4 regions of the Promicromonospora noduliphila genome follow, and region 1 is predicted to be linked to each of the others. Evidence: riboswitches for the same ligand, from Rfam matches in the RefSeq annotation. Region 1 holds a riboswitch; each other region holds the start of a gene.
What was found. Region 1 has a riboswitch for cyclic di-AMP ahead of AC0QU1_RS17170 (C40 family peptidase). Riboswitches for the same ligand answer to the same signal wherever they lie in the genome.

Region 2: another riboswitch for cyclic di-AMP. It lies ahead of AC0QU1_RS00445 (C40 family peptidase); the one in region 1 lies ahead of AC0QU1_RS17170 (C40 family peptidase).
Region 3: another riboswitch for cyclic di-AMP. It lies ahead of AC0QU1_RS23790 (C40 family peptidase); the one in region 1 lies ahead of AC0QU1_RS17170 (C40 family peptidase).
Region 4: another riboswitch for cyclic di-AMP. It lies ahead of AC0QU1_RS20410 (C40 family peptidase); the one in region 1 lies ahead of AC0QU1_RS17170 (C40 family peptidase).

Annotation. Positions count from the first base shown of each region.
Region 1 covers NZ_CM167806.1:3,901,048-3,905,352, reverse strand. Annotated here, with positions in the region: gene AC0QU1_RS17175 (purine-cytosine permease family protein) at 1-1,038, opposite strand, end outside; gene AC0QU1_RS17170 (C40 family peptidase) at 1,180-2,013, opposite strand; cyclic di-AMP (ydaO/yuaA leader) riboswitch at 2,015-2,185, opposite strand; gene AC0QU1_RS17165 (FAD-binding oxidoreductase) at 2,503-3,843, opposite strand; gene AC0QU1_RS17160 (hypothetical protein) at 4,018-4,305, opposite strand, start outside.
Region 2 covers NZ_CM167806.1:103,653-107,957, forward strand. Annotated here, with positions in the region: gene AC0QU1_RS00440 (TrkH family potassium uptake protein) at 1-1,129, opposite strand, end outside; gene AC0QU1_RS00445 (C40 family peptidase) at 1,350-2,093, opposite strand; cyclic di-AMP (ydaO/yuaA leader) riboswitch at 2,095-2,258, opposite strand; gene AC0QU1_RS00450 (hypothetical protein) at 2,452-3,345, shown strand; gene AC0QU1_RS00455 (S8 family serine peptidase) at 3,507-4,305, shown strand, end outside.
Region 3 covers NZ_CM167806.1:5,461,710-5,466,014, forward strand. Annotated here, with positions in the region: gene AC0QU1_RS23785 (universal stress protein) at 1-728, opposite strand, end outside; gene AC0QU1_RS23790 (C40 family peptidase) at 911-1,648, opposite strand; cyclic di-AMP (ydaO/yuaA leader) riboswitch at 1,699-1,861, opposite strand; gene AC0QU1_RS23795 (iron-dependent transcriptional repressor DtxR) at 2,064-2,780, opposite strand; gene serC (phosphoserine transaminase) at 2,863-3,972, shown strand; gene AC0QU1_RS23805 (MHYT domain-containing protein) at 4,126-4,305, shown strand, end outside.
Region 4 covers NZ_CM167806.1:4,646,816-4,651,120, reverse strand. Annotated here, with positions in the region: gene AC0QU1_RS20420 (DNA-formamidopyrimidine glycosylase family protein) at 1-438, shown strand, start outside; gene AC0QU1_RS20415 (NAD(P)-dependent oxidoreductase) at 618-1,595, opposite strand; gene AC0QU1_RS20410 (C40 family peptidase) at 1,648-2,568, opposite strand; cyclic di-AMP (ydaO/yuaA leader) riboswitch at 2,570-2,721, opposite strand; gene AC0QU1_RS20405 (phytoene desaturase family protein) at 2,867-4,305, shown strand, end outside.

The sequences.
Region 1 (4,305 bases):
GACGAACACCACGTAGACCGCGCCGAGGATCATGAGCGCGCCGTCGATGGCGGCGGCGAGCCAGCGCGGCGCGGGCAGCCCGAGGGACAGCAGGGCGAGCCCCGAGGAGTAGATGTCGAGGGCGGCGCCGCCGATCAGCCCCGCCAGGGCCACCACCACGAACGGGATGAGGAACCAGGTGGGCAGGATGGTGGACAGGGCGCCGATCGGGTCGGCGCCGATCGCCTCGTTCAGCACGGGATCGGAGCCAGCGAGCAGCAGACCGAACACGAGCAGGACCACGGGGGCCAGCGAGGCGCCGAAGGTGGTCCAGCCGACGATCCGCGGGCCCGAGGCGGTCCGGGGGAGGTAGCGCGAGTAGTCGGCGGCCATGTTGACCCAGCCCAGGCCGAACCCGGTCATCATGAACACGAGCCCGCCGATCACCTGCGGCCCGCCGCCCGCAGGGATCGCGGCGACCGTCCCCCAGTCGACGTGGTCGGCCACCAGGACGATGTAGACGAGGGTGAGCACCGCCGTCAGCACCGTTATCACCACCTGCAGCCGCATCACCAGGCCGAACCCGAAGACGCCCGCCGCCACGACGATGCCCGCCACGACCACGAGGGCGACGACCTTGGTCGCCGTGCCGCCGCCCCAGCCGAGGGCGCCGAGCACCGTGGAGGTCGCGAGCGTGGCCAGCGCCACGAGCACCGTCTCCCAGCCCACGGTGAGGACCCACGACAGCAGCGACGGCAGCCGGTTGCCCTGGACGCCGAAGGCGGCCCTGGACAGCACCATGGTGGGCGCCGAGCCGCGCCTGCCCGCCAGCGAGATGAACCCGCAGAACAGGAACGACACCACGATGCCGACGATCCCGACCACCACGGCCTGCCAGAACGACACCCCGAACCCGAGCAGGTAGGAGCCGTAGCCCAGCCCGAGCACCGAGACGTTGGCCGCGAACCACGGCCAGAACAGCTCGCGCGGCGACCCGCGGCGCTCGCTCTCGTCGATGGTGTTCAGGGCATTGGTCTCGATGCTCGTGGCTGAGCTCATACGGGTGATCCTGCCACTCGCCACTGACACGGGGATGAGAGGTGCGCCACGTTCGTCCCTGACCACAGTCAGGTCCGGGGGGACGGCAAAGGGCCCGCACCGGATGGTGCGGGCCCTTCGGTCTCAGCGGGGCCGGCGGACTCAGCCGACGCGGATGAACGTCGGGCTGGACTGCCAGATCGAGGTGTAGCGGACGGTCTCGCCGGGGACCGGGGCCTCGACCTGCATGCCGTCGCCCGCGTAGATGGCGACGTGGCCGGGCGTCCAGATGAGGTCGCCGGGCTGTGCCTCGGCCGCGGAGACGACGGTGCCCGCGTAGCGCTGCTCCGCGGAGCTGTGCGGCAGGCTGATGCCGACCTGGGCGTACACGTACGAGGTGAACCCGGAGCAGTCGAACCCGGCGGGGGTCGAGCCGGCCCAGAGGTACGGCACGCCGAGGTACTGCATGGCGATGTCGACGATCGCCGAGCCGGAGGTAGCCGCAGGGGCGGCCTCCTCCACCGCGGGCTCCTCGGCGACGGCGGTGGCCGTGACCTCCTCCTCGGCGGGCTCGACGACCTCCTCGACGACCGGCTCGGGCTCGGGCTCCGGCTCGGGTGCCGGCGTCACCTTGATCGTCCCGGTCTCCAGGGTGAACTTGCTCTTGGCGGTGACCTTCACGGCCGGCGCCGTGTCCGCCTTCGCCGTGGTCAGCTTCGCGGTGGTCACCTCCCGTGCGGCGTCCTTCACCGCGTCGAGCGTCACGGCGTCGAGCTCCGCCGTCGTGGTGTCCGGCTCGGTCGCCGGGGCCGCGGCCGCCGGAGCGGCGCTGGCGGGCCCCGCGAGCAGGGAGACGATCAGTCCCGAGCCGGCCGCGACGACCGCGCTCCGGCGGGCCGTCGTGGAGATGCCGCGCGCGGCGGCGCGGGTGAACGGGGTCAGGGGCGTGATGGGTCTACGGGCAGCACGATGGCGCCCGGGCGTGCGAGTAGTCACGTTCGGCTTTCTCCCGACGCCTACGAGGTGAGCTGTCGGATTCGGATCGGAGAATGACCCGGCCGCGGTCCTAACCTGTGCGGCTTCACCCCAAGGACACCGATGGTGCCCACTTACCTGGTTCCCCCGTCCCTGCCATCTGGTCAGTGCAGATCTCGGGCGGTGGCAGGGCTCGGCGTCCGCCTCGAGTACCCACGGACTTTCCCGCGAGCGGGACCGACCGTAACCCGGAAGGGCCAGAAAGTCACAATCCCGTTACGGAGCGTGCTGTGGAGGGGCGCGGCTATTGACCGAATTATCCGGTCTGATATAAGGGCCCGCCGCAGCGTCGCGGTCGCCGAACCGCAACGACACGCCGGCCGGCTCGTCGTGTGCCGGCATGTCGTTGCGGTTCGGCGACCGGGAGCACGCGCAACCTGCGGTTCGGCGCCCGGCTCGGGCCCGCCCAGGCGCCCGGCTCGGGCCCGCCCAGGGCGCACCGGACCGGGTCTAGGCGGGCCGGACGTTGTGGTTGAGGCGGAACAGGTTGTCCGGGTCGTACTGCCGCTTGACCGCGGCCAGCCGCTCGTACGTCGGGGACGGATAGACGGCGGCGACGTCCTCCTCGGTGGCGGATGCGAGGAAGTTCGCGTAGGCGCCGTCGACGTGCGGGGCGAGCTTCGCCCAGATCGCTGCCAGCCGGGGGCGGGCGGCCTCGACGACGGGCTTCGGCCCGCCGGTGACGGTCGCGACCATCAGCTCCGCCGCGCGGTGCGCGTAGGCGGTGGCGTCGCCGGCCACCCGGGACACCGCCCCGCCGACGGCGCGGACGGAGATCAGCGGCGACCCCTGCGCCGTCCCGACCTCGGCGAGGGTCTTCAGCGCCTCCGGCACCGACTCGCGGCGCACGAAGCCGCTGTGGGCGAGCAGCTCGATGCCGGGCGGCGGGGCGGCGCCCTCGACGAGGACGTCCGCGTAGGGTTTCAGCGCGACGTCGTCGGCGACGACGGTGCCGAGCCGGCGGATCGGGTCGATCGCCCGCGCCGCGAGGCCGGCGTCGTCGCCGTCGAACGCGACGTGGATCTCCACGGGCGCGTCCGGGCCGCCCGCGAGCGGGTTGGCCAGGGTGGCGACCGAGGTGAGCTCCTCCGGGGCGGTGCGGAGGTGGTCGGCCCAGCCCTGGAGGACGGTCACCGCCTCCGACGCCGGGAAGGTCACCTTGCCGAAGAAGACCTCCGTCGTGGGGTGCGCGACGAACTCGAAGGCTGTCACGACGCCCAGGTTGCCGCCGCCACCGCGGACCGCCCAGAACAGCTCCGGGTGCTCGTCCGCGCTCGCGGTGACCACCCCGCCGTCGGCGGTGACGACCTCCGCCGCGACCAGGCTGTCCAGGGCCAGGCCGTACTTGCGCACCTTCCAGCCGATGCCGCCGCTCAGCGTCAGCCCGCCGACGCCGACGCTCTTCGTGTCACCGGAGGAGATCGCCAGGCCGTGCGGGGCCAGCGCGTTCGCCACCTTGCCCCAGGTGGCGCCGCCGCCGATCCGGACGAGGTGGCGGTCGCCGTCGACCACCTCGACGTCGGCGAGCTTGCTCAGGTCGATCACGACGCCGCCGTCGTTGGTGCCGAAGCCCGGGAAGCTGTGGCCGCCGCCGCGTACGGACAGCGCGAGCCCGGAGGCGGCGGCGAAGCTGACGGCGGCGCGCACGTCGCCGACGGTCGTGGGGCGCAGGACGTAGGCCGGGCTGCCCGCGACCAGGAGCGAGCGGCCGGCCGACTCGTACTCGGCCCCGCCCGGTTCGATGATGTCGCCGCCGAAGTCGCGGCGCAGGGTGTCGACTGCTGAGGTCATGACGTTCCTTCCACAGGGGGAGTGGCGCTCCACAGGGGGAGTGGCGCTGCGTGCCGCAGCGGACGAAGGCATGACTCCTCAGCCGCCGCCGATGTGACAGGGCAGTGTGTGATCCAGGCCACACCCTGGCCGTGGCGGATCAGCGCCGGCCGGCGGCGCCGACGGTTCGCGTGGTCAGGCGGGCTCGACCTTGTCCGCGTCCCTGGAATCGGCGCCCGCGTCCGAGGAGTCGGCCGTGGCCTGCCCGCCCTCGTCCGCGGGCCCGGCCTTCGCCTTCCCGCCGTTGTCCGCGCCGTCGCCCTTGTCCTCGTCCTGGAAGACGTCGGTCATACCGCCGACCGTCACCAGGAGCGTCGTGAACAGCGTCACCGCGGCGGCGACGATCCACAGCAGCCACTGCAGGAAGGGCAGCGCCTGAGCCAGCGCCCCGAGCTGGAACAGGCCCCCGGCCACGCCGCCACC
Region 2 (4,305 bases), 2.2 Mb from region 1:
ACAGGGTGGGGAGCACCACGATCGCCACGGCCAGCAGGGCGAGGGTGAGCGCCTGGCGCTGCGTGGCGGGCGAGATGCGCCGGTCGAAGACGGTGGCGTCCGGGTCGCCCCGCAGTTCCGACCAGATCACCACGGCGAGCACGGCGAACGTGGTGACCTTGATGCCGCCGGCGGTGCCCGCCGACCCGCCGCCGATGAACATCAGGATGACCGTGCCGAGCCAGGTCTCGGTGTGCATGTCGCCCGTGCTCACGGAGTTGAACCCCGCCGTGCGCGCCTGGACGGACTGCGTGAACGACGCCAGGACCCGGCCGCCCGTGTCGAGCGTGCCCATGGTGGCCGCGTTGTCCCACTCCGTCAGCAGGAAGAAGCCGGTACCGCCCACCAGCAGCAGGGCCGTCATGAGCAGCGTGATCTTGGTGTGGACGCTCCAGCGCCCCGGACGGCGCCGCTCGCGCAGCACCTCCAGGACGACGGGCAGGCCCAGTCCGCCCAGGATCGTGGCGACGCAGATCGGCACGCAGATCCACGGGTCGGCCACGAAGTCGATCAGCGACAGCGAGAACAGGGCGAAGCCCGCGTTGTTGTAGCCGGAGACCGAGTGGAACACGCCGTGCCAGAGCGCCTGGCCGAGAGGCTGGTCGTAGGCGACGGCGAAGCGCGCCGCGAGCACGAGGGCCACGACCGCCTCGACGACCAGCGCGAGGATGACCACCCGGACCAGCATCCGGCGCACGTCGCCGAGGCCCACGGTGCGGGTCGACGCCGCGGCGACCAGCCGGGTGCTCAGGTCCAGGCGCCGGCTGACCAGCACCCCCAGCAGCGACGCGACCGTCATCACGCCGAGGCCGCCGAGCTGAATGAGCACCAGGATCACGGCCTCGCCGAACCCCGACCAGAAGACCGGCGTGTCGGTGACGATCAGCCCCGTCACGCAGACGGCCGACGTCGCGGTGAACAGGGCCTCCATGAACGTGGCCGGCTCGCCGGACGCCGCGACGGGCAGCAGCAGGAGCACGGTTCCCACGGCTATCGCGCCGAGGAAGCCCACGATCACGAGCTGACCCGGCCGCCTTCCCAGGGCCGCGCCGCGGCCCTGCTCCCGGCCCACGGGGCTGCTGAACCGCATCTGGTAGTCCTTCGTTCATCCGGCGCCGAACTGCCTCGCGCTGCCTCGCGGACGCCGTCCGGACGTCCGACGGTCACCGTAGCCCGTCGGCGGGTGCGGGCACGCGAGAGGCGCCGCTTCCGGCGTCGGGCGGGACCCGATGCGGAGGCGGCGCCTCTCGATGCTCTGCTGGCGCAGAGCGCGGCCTTGCTTGCGGCGAGCGCGACGTGCGGTAGGTGCGTCAGGCGACGCGGATGAACGTCGGGCTGCTCTGCCACATCTCGGTGTAGCGCACCGGCATGCCGGCGGCCCACGCCTCGATGATCATGCCGTCGCCCGCGTAGAGGGCCACGTGGCCCGGCGTCCAGACGATGTCTCCGGGCTCGGGGTAGGTGACCTGGTAGCCGGAGCCGAGCAGCGCGCCCGACTGGTGCGGCAGCGAGTAGCCGAGCTGTGCGTACACGTACGAGATGAGGCCGGAGCAGTCGAAGCCGGTGGCCGGCGAGGCGCCGCCCAGCACGTACGTGATGCCGAGGTAGTTGAAGGCGATGTTGACGGCCTGCTGGCCGAGCGGGACGGGGTCCGGCGCGTCGACCGAGACGACGGCGGCGGTCGCCTCGCCCTTCTCGCCGTCGGCACCGGAGCCCGACGAGGCGCCGAGGGCTTCCATCTCGATCGGCATCTTCGCGTCGGCCGGGACGGTCACGGTGGGGGCTGCGGCCACGGCCTGCTTGGCCACCGCGGTGAGGGAGCTGAGGTCGGCCGAGTTGAGCTTCGCGGTCTTGACGTCGGTCTTGAGGTCCATCGCAGGGGCTGCGTGCGCCGTCGTGGCGATGGTCGAGATCAGGACGCCACCCGCTGCTGCGGCGATCGCTCCTCGGCGAGCGACGGTGCCGGCGTTCTCGGTGGCGGTACGGGCAAGGATGGTCAGCGGTGTCATGGCCGGCCGGCTGTCGCGGTGCCGGCCACGGATGGAGTTCGTCACCTAATGTCTCCTGTACCGCCTGCGAGGTCAGCTGTCGGGTTCGGGTAGGAGTACAACCCGGCCGCACGGCTACTGGGGGGTTCCGTCCGGCTTCACCCCGAGGACGACGATCCTGCTGTCGCCCGGAAGTGGGTCCCCCGCTCCTGTCTTGAGCGTCTGGTCATGAACCGGTGACAGGACTCGGCGCCCGGCTCACGACTCCACCGATGCGGTGGAGCAGAAGTCAAAGTACACACCTTCACGGAAAAAGTCACGATCGGGTTACGCATTACGGTCTGACCCAACGAAGATGCAGATTTGCACCGTTCCGGGCGTCAGGGGTTATGACCGACATCACATATCCGCTACCTTCGGCGGCATGGACGACAAGGAGTACCGCGTCTCTGCCTGGTGGGTCGTCCCCATCAGCGCGATCGTCTGGTGGGTCTGCGGGTTCCTGCCCTGGCTGCTGCAGGTGTTGTACCAGGTCACAGGCCTCGCCGAGGCTTCGCCCGCCGCGGCGGGCGGTTTCCTCCCGCTCCCCTTCACGGCCGACGGCGACGTGGTCGGCCTGGTCGTCATGGCCCTGCTCGGCGGCCTCCTGGCGGGCGGCACCGCCCGCATCCCGGCGTCGGCCGGCGCGGGAGCGGGCGCCGCGATCGCCGGAACCCTGCTCGGCATGGCGGCGACGGGCGGCACCTCCTGGTGGCTCGCGGTCCGCGAGACCGGCGACGACGTCGTGCCGCTCGGGATGCTCGTCCTCACCGGTGCCGTGGGGCTCGTCGGGCTCGGTGCCGGGCTCCTGGCGAGCCTCGGTCCGGCGGCGCTGCGCGGCCTCGCGCTCGCCCTGCCCGTCGTCCTCCTCGACGGGTGGTTCTGGGGCCTCGTGCCGGGGAACTCCGTGTCCCCCGCCGGCACCTGGTGGATCTTCGCGGTGGCGCTCGGCATCGCGTTCGGCCTCGCCGTGGACAGCCGGCCGATGGAGCTGCTGGGCTGGCTGCCCACCGCCGGCGTCGTCTGGGCGCTGCAGGCGACCGGGCCGGCGCTGCTCGCCGTGCAGGACGACCTCGGATCGGGGTCGGTGCTCGCCGAGAACCTGTCCTCGGTGGGGCGCATCGTCTGGGACGAGATCTCCGCTGCGGCGATCGTGACGGAGGGGCACCAGCTCGGCGCCTGGGTGGTCGCCCTGCTGCTCGGCGCGGCGATCGCGGCGCTCCGGCTCTCGCGTGAGGCGGCGGACGAGGAGGGCGAGCTCTTCGAGGCGCTGGCCTGATCTCGGGCCTGGCCAGGTCGGTCAGGCCGGGCCACTACTGATTGCGATTGTGTAAATTTCACCCACAACCGCGCATCTACCCTGTTCTACACATGTCCGGTCCCCCTACGTTTAGGTCAGTTCGGGGGCAATCAGCCTCTGTGCGAGCAATGGGGGCATATATGAAGAGAAGGTCACTCGTCGGCGCCGCCACCTCCGCGGCGCTCGCCGTGGCGGTGCTCGTCGCCATGGCACCGGGTGCACAGGCCGCGACCAGCGATCCCCTCCGGGGCAAGCAGTGGGGCCTGGACCAGATCAACGCCGAGGCTGCCTGGTCGGTCAGCACCGGCGAGGGCGCGGTGGTGGCAGTGGTCGACACGGGTGTCGACTTCGACCAGCCCGACCTGGCAGGGCAGCTCCTGCCGGGCGCCACCTTCACCGGCTGCGCGAACGTCCGTCCGTGCGGCAAGGGGGACTTCAGGGGCCCCGACGGCAAGAACAACGGCGACGAGCACGGCACGCACGTGGCGGGCATCGTGGCCGCTGCGGCGAACAACGGCATCGGTGTGGCGGGTGTGGCACCGGACGCCAAGATCCTCCCGGTCAAGGTGCTCGAGGCCGGGTCGGGTTCGTCGCAGGACATCGCGGACGGCATCCGCTGGGCTGCCGACCACGGCGCCGACGTCATCAACCTCTCCCTGGGCTCCGGCCCCGGGGCGCAGTTGCTGACGATCCTCGGCGTCGACTCCCTGATGCGTGACGCCATCGCGTACGCCCGTACCCAGGGCGTGCTCACGGTGGCGGCGGCCGGCAACTCCTCGACCCCGCTCTGCAGCGACCCGGCGTTCACGAGCGTCGCGATCTGCGTGGGGGCCACGGACTCGGCCGGTATCCACTCCTACTACTCGGAGCTGCCGATCAAGCTCGACCTGAAGAGCGTCTCGGCGCCCGGCGGTTCGGGCGGCCTGACCGGCTGCGACG
Region 3 (4,305 bases), 1.6 Mb from region 1:
ATGTCCGCCAGCACCTGCTCGCGGTCGATCGACGACGGTAGCCACGCCAGCATCCCGGCATTGCCGACGGGCACCCCGGTGACGGCGGTCAGCTCCGCACCCCACGCGTTGGCCTGCTCTATCGCGTGCTGCAGCGCCCGCTCGGCCTGCGGAGACCCGTCCACGCCGACGACGATGCGGCGCACGTCCCGGATCTCGCCCGGGCCGGCCGCCACGGCGGCCTCCGTCGCGGCCTCGCCCGACTCGGCCGGCTCGGCGTCCGGCGCCTTCCACTGGACGCCGCGGTTGGTCTCGGCGCGCAGCGGCACCACGACCACCGGGCACCGCGCGTGGGCGGGCAGCGCGGACGACACCGTGCCCAGCAGGCGTTCCGTGAACCCGCCCTTGCCGCGCGTGCCCACGACGGCGAGCCCGTAGTCGCCGGACAGCTCCACGAGCACACCCGCTGCATCACCCGTCGCCACCTCGGTGGTGGCGCGCACCCCGGCGTCGGCCACGCGGGCCTCGGCCTCCGCGAGGACCGACTTGGCGCCCTCCTGGATGGTCGTGTCGTCGAGGGCGGCATAGCCACCGTCGAGTGACGCGGCCGTAAAGGACGGCAATGAATAGCTGCACACGATGTGCAGCGCCCACCCCACGCGATGTGCGTACGCGGTGGCCCAGTCCAGCGCGTGCAGGCTCGCGGCCGATCCGTCCACACCGACCAGTACGACCTCGGATCGTGTCATCGCCAGCCCTTTCCCTTGGCAGTGCACCTTTGCACTCCAACGCTACCGGCGGGGCACAGGTTGTGGGTATCCGGTAGCAAAAAGAATGCCGAAGGATGGCAAAGCAGAGCGCCCGCCAGTGTCCACCCGGTCATCGGGCGGGGCACTGACAGGCGCTCTGCTCGGGTCCTGCGCGGCTGGGCTCAGCCCATGCGGACGAACGTGGGGTTCGACTGCCAGATGGGGCGGAAGTCGACGACGGTGCCGGGCTTGGACGCGTCGATCATCGTGTTGCCACCGGCGTAGATCGAGACGTGGCCGGGCGTCCACATCAGGTCGCCGGGCTGGGCCTCCGAGGCCGGCACGATGGTGCCGTAACCGGGCTGCGCGGACGACGAGTGCGGCAGCGCGATCCCGAGCTGACCGTAGACGTACGCAGTAAAGCCCGAGCAGTCGAAACCACTCGGGCTGGAACCACCGGAGACGTACGGGACGCCGACGTAGCGGCTGGCGATCGAGATCACGGAGTTGCCGATCGCCGAGTCGGGGATGTCGACCGAGGTGGCGACCATGCTGGCGGCCTCGGCAGCCTCCTCGGCGGCGGCCTCGGCAGCCTCTGCCGCTTCCTCGGCGGCGAGCTCGGCCTGGTACTCCTCGTTCTCGGCGGCGGAGACCACGGACACCGCGGCCTTCTCGACGTTGAGCTCGGCGTCGGGGGCGACGGTCACCACGGGAGCGTTGGACAGCGACTCCCGCGCCTGCGCCGTCAGCGCGTTGAGGTCGACCGAGTTCATCTTGGCGGCCGGGCCGGTCTCCATCGGAGCGGCCTGCGCGGCCACCGCGCCACCGAAGGTCGAGACGAGGAGCGCGCCACCCGCGGCGGCGACCGCGGTGCGGCGACCGACGGCGGCGTTCTGGGCGAACTCGGTGAGCGGAGTCACGGGTCGTCGCGCAGCACGGTGGCGTGCGCGTGTGGTACGTGCAGTCACGTAGAACCTCTCCTTGTACGCCTTCGAGGTCAGCTGTCGGGTTCGGGTGGGAGAAATCACCCGGCCGTGCACTCCCGAAGGACTGCCCGGCTTCACCCCGAGGACGCACCCTGGCGCCCGATGGTGGGTCCCCCGCCTCTGTCATGCGGTCGTCTTGGGGCCTCGGGCCGGTGACAGAGTTCGGCGTCCGTCCGAGGACTACCCCGGATAACTCCGGGGGAGCGGTCCGAACTTAGCGGACCTCACCCGCGATGTCACGTTCCGGCAACGAATAACGGAACGTGTCGGACGCGTGGTGACTGGTTTCGGACAAACCGCCCGCCGAAAGGGCCGGTTCTCGCCCACCGAACGGCCGGTTCGAACCCGCTCAGGACGTCGCGACGAAGAGGTGACGCGCCAGGTCCTCGCCCAGCTCAAGGGCGGTGCCGGCGCCGTCGACCGTCACCGTGTACGTCCCGTCGTCGAGCTCAGCGGTGACCCGCGCGCCGGGCACGAGGCCGGCGTCGGACAGGCGGGCCAGCAGCTCGACGTCCGTCTGCAGCGGCTCCGCGATGCGGGTGAGCGACGCCGCGAGCGGCTCGCCCTTCACGCCCTTCTTGGCCGCGGCCTCGAACGCGGAGGGCAGCGAGATGACGCCGGTGAGGAACGGCACGTCCGTGTAGTCCTCGCCGAGCTCCGACAGGCCGGGGATCGGGTTGCCGTACGGGTCGTGGTGCGGGTGGTCCAGCAGGCCCACGAGCCGCTTCTCCACCAGGTCGCTCATCACGTGCTCCCACCGGCAGGCCTCGACGTGCACGTGCTCCCAGTCGAGCTTGATCACGTCGGTCAGCAGGCGCTCCGCGAGGCGGTGCTTGCGCATGACGCGCGTCGCCTTGTCGTGGCCCAGCTCGGTGAGCTCCAGGTGCCGGTCGCCGGTCACGATCACGAGCCCGTCGCGCTCCATGCGCGCGACCGTCTGCGACACCGTGGGGCCGGAGTGCCCCAGGCGCTCCGCGATGCGCGCGCGCAGGGGGGTGATGCCCTCCTCGTCGAGCTCGTAGATCGTCTTGAGGTACATCTCGGTGGTGTCGATCAGATCCGTCACGTCAGCTCCCGTCATGCGCGCAGCCGTCCAGTCGCCCTGGGCTCGGCGCCCCGGGCGTCGGCCCAGGTTCTAGTCTAGTTCTGTGCCACTGACAATCCCGCCACACCTCCTGCCCGCCGACGGCCGGTTCGGCTCCGGTCCCTCCAAGGTGCGCAAGGGGCAGGTCGATCATCTCGTGGCGAACGCCCACGTGCTCGGCACGTCCCACCGCAAGGCGCCCGTGAAGGGCCTGGTGCACCGCATCCGGGAGGGTGTGGCGGAGCTGCTCGGCGCGCCCGACGGCTACGAGGTGGCCCTCGGCAACGGCGGCTCCACCGCGTTCTGGGACGTCGCGACGCTGTGCCTCGTGGAGCGCAGGGCCCAGCACGCGGCGTTCGGCGAGTTCGGCGGCAAGTTCGCGACGGCGACGTCGCGCGCCCCGTTCCTCGAGCCCTCCCAGGTGATCTCGGCCGAGCCGGGCACGGTGGCCTACCTCGCGCCCGCCGACGACGTCGACACCTACGCCACGCCGCACAACGAGACCTCGACCGGCGCCATGGCCCCGGTGCTGCGCCCGGCCGGGCCCGACGGCGCCGTCGTGCTCACCGACGCGACCTCCGGTGCCGGCGCGCTGCCCGTGGACCTGAGCCAGACCGACGCCTACTACTTCGCCCCGCAGAAGGCCTTCGCGGCCGACGGCGGCCTGTGGCTCGCCGTCCTCTCCCCCGCCGCCGTCGAGCGCGCGGCGCGGATCGAGGCCTCAGGACGCTGGGTGCCGGAGTTCCTGTCGCTCACGACGGCGGTCGAGAACTCGCGCCAGGACCAGACCCTCAACACGCCGGCGGTCGCGACGCTGCTGCTCCTCGCCGACCAGGTCGAGTGGCTGATCGCCCAGGGCGGGCTCGAGTGGTCGGCGAAGCGCTGCGCGACGTCGGCCGAGATCCTCTACTCCTGGGCCGAGGCGCGGGACTGGGCCACGCCGTTCGTGGAGCGCCCGGAGGAGCGGTCGACGGTGGTCGGCACCATCGACCTGGCCCCGGAGGTCGACGCCGGACGGCTGCTGGACGAGCTGCGCGCCAACGGCATTCAGGACGTGTTCGCCTATCGGAAGCTCGGGCGCAACCAGCTCCGGGTAGGTATGTTTCCCGCGGTCGAACCCGACGACGTCGCGGCGCTCACCGCCTCCATCGACTACCTCGTCGCAGGCCTCTGACCAGCCTGATCACGTCCGCAATATCCCTTCGACGGGGAGTTCTGCCTATTGTCCCTGGTACAGGGGCTTCTGTAACGTTTCCGCAACAGAGGGAACCATTCTGAGGGGCTGTTCAACACCATGCCAGTGATCGACCACTTCACATTCGGGATCGTGACGCCCCTGCTGGCGTACGCGATCTCGTGCACCGGCGCAGCGACGGGCCTTGCGTGCACGTCTCGAGCCCGAGCAGCCTCGGGCGGCGCGCGCGCGGCGTGGCTCGTGTTCGGCGCCATCGCACTCGGCGGTACCGGGATCTGGGTGATGCACTTCGTCGCCATGCTCGGCTTCTCG
Region 4 (4,305 bases), 750 kb from region 1:
CGCGACCTGCTCGACCCTCACCTCGACCTGGACGGCCTGGTGCGCCGGGTGCGCCGCCGTCGGACCCAGATCAAGCGTGCGCTGCTGGACCAGACCGTCGTGTCCGGCGTGGGCAACATCTACGCCGACGAGGCGCTGTGGCGGGCGCGGGTGCACTGGGCCAGGGCGACCGACAAGCTGAAGGCCGCCGACGTGCGCCGGGTGCTGGAGTCGGCGGCGGAGGTCATGAGCGAGGCCCTCGGCCAGGGCGGGACCAGCTTCGACGCCCTGTACGTCAACGTGAACGGGCAGTCCGGGTACTTCGACCGGTCGCTCGCCGTCTACGGGCGCGAGAACGAGGAGTGCCGCCGCTGCGGTGCGCTGGTGCGCCGCGACGCGTTCATGAACCGCTCGTCGTTCACCTGCCCGGTCTGCCAGCCGAGACCCCGCGGCCTCTGACCAGGCGCCGAACCGAAAGCTACGTGTCCTCTCGTGGCCCGAAACGCAGCCTAGGAGTCCACCAGCCCGTCGATGAACTCGTAGCCTGCGGTTGGCGGCCAGCAGCACATGTAAGTTGCGGTTCGGCGCCGGCGTTCGTTGTGATGGCTGCGGATCTTGCGGTTCGGCGCGACACCGCGTCAGCGGCGCACCACGTTGCGCAGCTCGGCGCCGGCCCGCCACGCCGTGAGCTGCTCCGCCAGGAACTGCGCCGCGCCCCGGGGCCGGCCGCCCGCGACATGCGGCGTGAGGATCAGGTTCGGCACGTCCCACAGCGGCGAGTCCGACGGCAGCGGCTCCGTCTCCATGACGTCGAGCGCCGCGCCCGCGAGCCCGCCGGAGCGCAGCGCGTCCGCGAGGGCTGCCTCGTCCACGGTGGCGCCCCTGCCCACGTTGACGAAGCGCGCCGTCGGCGGCAGCAGGCTCAGCCGGCGGGCGTCGAGGATGTGCCGGGTGGCCGGGACGGCGGGCAGCAGCGAGATCAGCAGGTCGGTCTCGCCCAGCAGCGCGTCCAGGTCGTCGGCGCCCACCACGGGGTAGCCGGAGCGTTCGCCCGCGCGCGAGGCGACGCCCGTCACGCGTGCGCCGAGCGCGGTGAGCAGCGGGGCCAGCCGCACGGCGATCGAGCCGAAGCCCCAGATCGTCACGCGCGCGCCGTCGAGCGTGTACTCGCGGCCGGTCACCGGGTCGCCCTGGGCGAACGCGATCTCCTTGGCCCAGCGGTGCTCCCGCTGCGCGGCCAGGGAGACGTCGATCCGGCGGACCGACGCCAGGATCAGGGCCAGGGCGTGCTCGGTGACGGTGTCGTCGTGCAGCGACTGCCCGGAGGAGATCACGACGTCGGGCGCGAACCCGGAGCGCAGCGCGACGTCCGGCCCGGCGGAGAGGGTCTGCACCCAGCGGAGCTTCGTGAGCCGGCGGGCGGCGTCGGCGAGCATCTTGGGCGGGTTGGCCCAGGTGACCAGCAGCTCGGCGTCGGTGTGCTCCTCGGGGACCGGCTCGTTCATCGCGTAGGCGACGACGGCGTCGGTGCCGCCGGGCGCGAAGGAGGCGCCGCCGTCGGGCAGCCGGGAGGGGAAGTCGAGGTCGAACGGGACGTCCGGTACGAGGATCTTCACGCCGGGGACGTTACCGGACCCGGCGTGAAGATCCCGCACCTGGGACCAGGGGTCAGCCCGTCACCCGGATGAACACCGCGTTGTCCTGCCACATCTCCGTGTAGTGCACGGGGACGCCGGCCTGCTGGGCCTCGACGACCATGCCCTCGCCCGCGTAGAGCGAGACGTGGCCCGGCGTCCACACGATGTCGCCCGGCTGGGCGTCCGCGGCGGCGACCTGGTAGCCGACGGTCGCCATCTCGCTGGAGCTGCGCGGGAGGTCGATCCCGAGCTGGGCGTAGACGTAGTTGATCAGGCCAGAGCAGTCGAAGCCCTCGCTGGGGGAGGAACCGCCGTACACGTAGGCGATGCCCACGTACTCGAGGGCGAGGTTGACGGCCTGCTGGCCGAGGTCCGCGGACTCCGCCGCGGCGTCGGCGGCAGCGGCCGCCTCAGCCTCGGCGGCGGCCGCAGCCTCTGCCTCCGCTGCCGCCTCTGCCACGGCAGCCGCCTCGGCGGCGGCCCTGGCCTCCGCCTCGGCGCGAGCCTTGGCCTCCGCCTCGGCCTTGGCGCGCGCCCTGGCCTCCGCCTTCGCCTTGGCCTCTGCGATGCCGGCCTCGGTCTCGGCGTACGGGGTCACGGTGACGCGTCCGCGCTCGGCCCAGAAGTCGGCCTCCTGCGTGACCTTGACCCTGGTCACGAGGTTCTCGGCGAGCCCGGCGCGGAGCTTGGTGTCGACGGTGTTGTTGGCGGGCGCCGTCTGCGTGTGCGACTCGGCGGGCGCCGTGTGCGCGGTCTGGGTGAAGACCGACGCGAGCATGCCTGACGTGACGACGGCGATGGCGCCGGTACGGGCGGCGTTCTCGGCGGCGGTCTGGGTCAGGGCGGTGAAGGGGGTGAGTGCAGGGCCTTCGGCACGGTGCCTGCCCCGGTAGCTGGGTCGGTTCGCCTGGTCGTCCGCCCAGTCCTGGGCACGGTCGGTGAGTACGGTCACCAGTGATCTCCTCGGACGCCTACGAGGTGAGCTGTCGGGTTCGGATGGGGAGTTCAGTTCACCCGGCCTCGCAAGAGGCTTCACCCCAAGGACACTCGCGTGCCCGGCTTACCTGGTTCCCCCGCCCCTGTCACGTCGTAGCTGCTCAGGACCGGTGACAGGGCTCGGCGTCCGGACCTGGACCCCGCCGTTGCTGGCGAGGTGACATGACCGTACCGACCTTCCGAGAAAAAGTCACGATTAGGTCACATACCGACTCGTGATGGAACGTTCTTGGCAATCGCTACCCCGTGTCACCATGGCGAGCATGCCCGATTACCTACGCGCCCGGTACGACGTCGTCGTCGTGGGGGCCGGCCACAACGGCCTCACCGCCGCGGCCTACGCGGCCCGCGGCGGCCGCTCCGTCCTCGTCCTGGAGCGGGCCGACCACATCGGCGGCGCCGCCGTCTCCGCCCGGCCCTTCGCAGGCGTGGACGCGCGGCTGTCGCGCTACTCCTACCTGGTCTCGCTCCTGCCGCGGCGGATCGTCACGGAGCTCGGGCTGCCGGTCCGCCTCGTGCGCCGCCGCTGGTCGTCGTACACACCGGTGGCCGACGGCGGCCTCCTCGTGGACACCAAGGACGACGCCGCCACGCGCGCCTCGTTCCGTCGCCTCACCGGCTCCGACGCCGACTTCGAGGCCTGGGGCCGCTTCTACGCGATGACCGCCGACGTAGCCCGCCGCCTCGCGCCCACCCTCACCGAGCCCCTGCTCCCGCGCTCGGCGGTCCGGGACCTCGTGGGAGAGCCGGCCTGGCGCACCCTCTTCGAGGAGCCCCTCGGCGAGGTGCTGCGCAGCACCTTCGCGGACGACGTCGTGCGCGGCGTGGCCGCCACGGACGGCCTGATCGGCACGTTCGCCGACGTCGACGAGCCGTCCCTGCGCCAGAACCGCTGCTTCCTCTACCACGTGATCGGCAACGGGACCGGCGACTGGGACGTGCCGGTGGGCGGCATGGGCGCGGTCTCGGGCGCCCTGCACGACGCCGCGGTGGCCACCGGCGCCGTCGTCGTCACCTCGGCGACGGTCACCGCCGTCGACCCCGGTGCGTCCGGCGTGGAGGTGGCCTGGACCGACGCCGACGGGCGTGCCCGCGGTGTGACCGCCGGGCACCTGCTCGCGGGATGCGCCCCCGCCGAGCTGGAGCGGCTGCTGCGCGGGGCCGGACGGGGTGCTGCTGGCGGGCCGACCGTGCCGGGCGTGGGTTCCGGTTCCGGTGCCGCCGTCGGACCGGGTGCGGGGAACGCCGTCCGCCCAGGTGTGGCGGACGCCGTCGGCCCGGGTGTGGCGGACGCCGTCGGCCCGGGTGTGGCGGACGGCGGTGGCGCGGCTCCGGCGTCCTACCCCGAGGGCGCGCAGCTCAAGGTGAACATGCTCCTGACGCGCCTGCCGAAGCTGCGCGACGACGTCGACCCGGTGGCGGCGTTCAGCGGGACGCTGCACGTCAACGAGTCGCTGACCCAGCTCCAGGACGCGTACGCGCAGGCAGCGGCGGGGCGCATCCCCGAGCTGCCGCCGAGCGAGATCTACTGCCACACGCTCTCCGACCGGACGATCCTCGGGCCGTCGCTCGCCGGGACCGAGGCCCAGACCATCACGCTGTTCGGGCTGCACATGCCGGCCCGGCTCTTCCGCGCGGACCCCGACGGCGCCCGCGAGCGCGCGCTGCGGGCCACCCTGGCGTCCCTGGACTC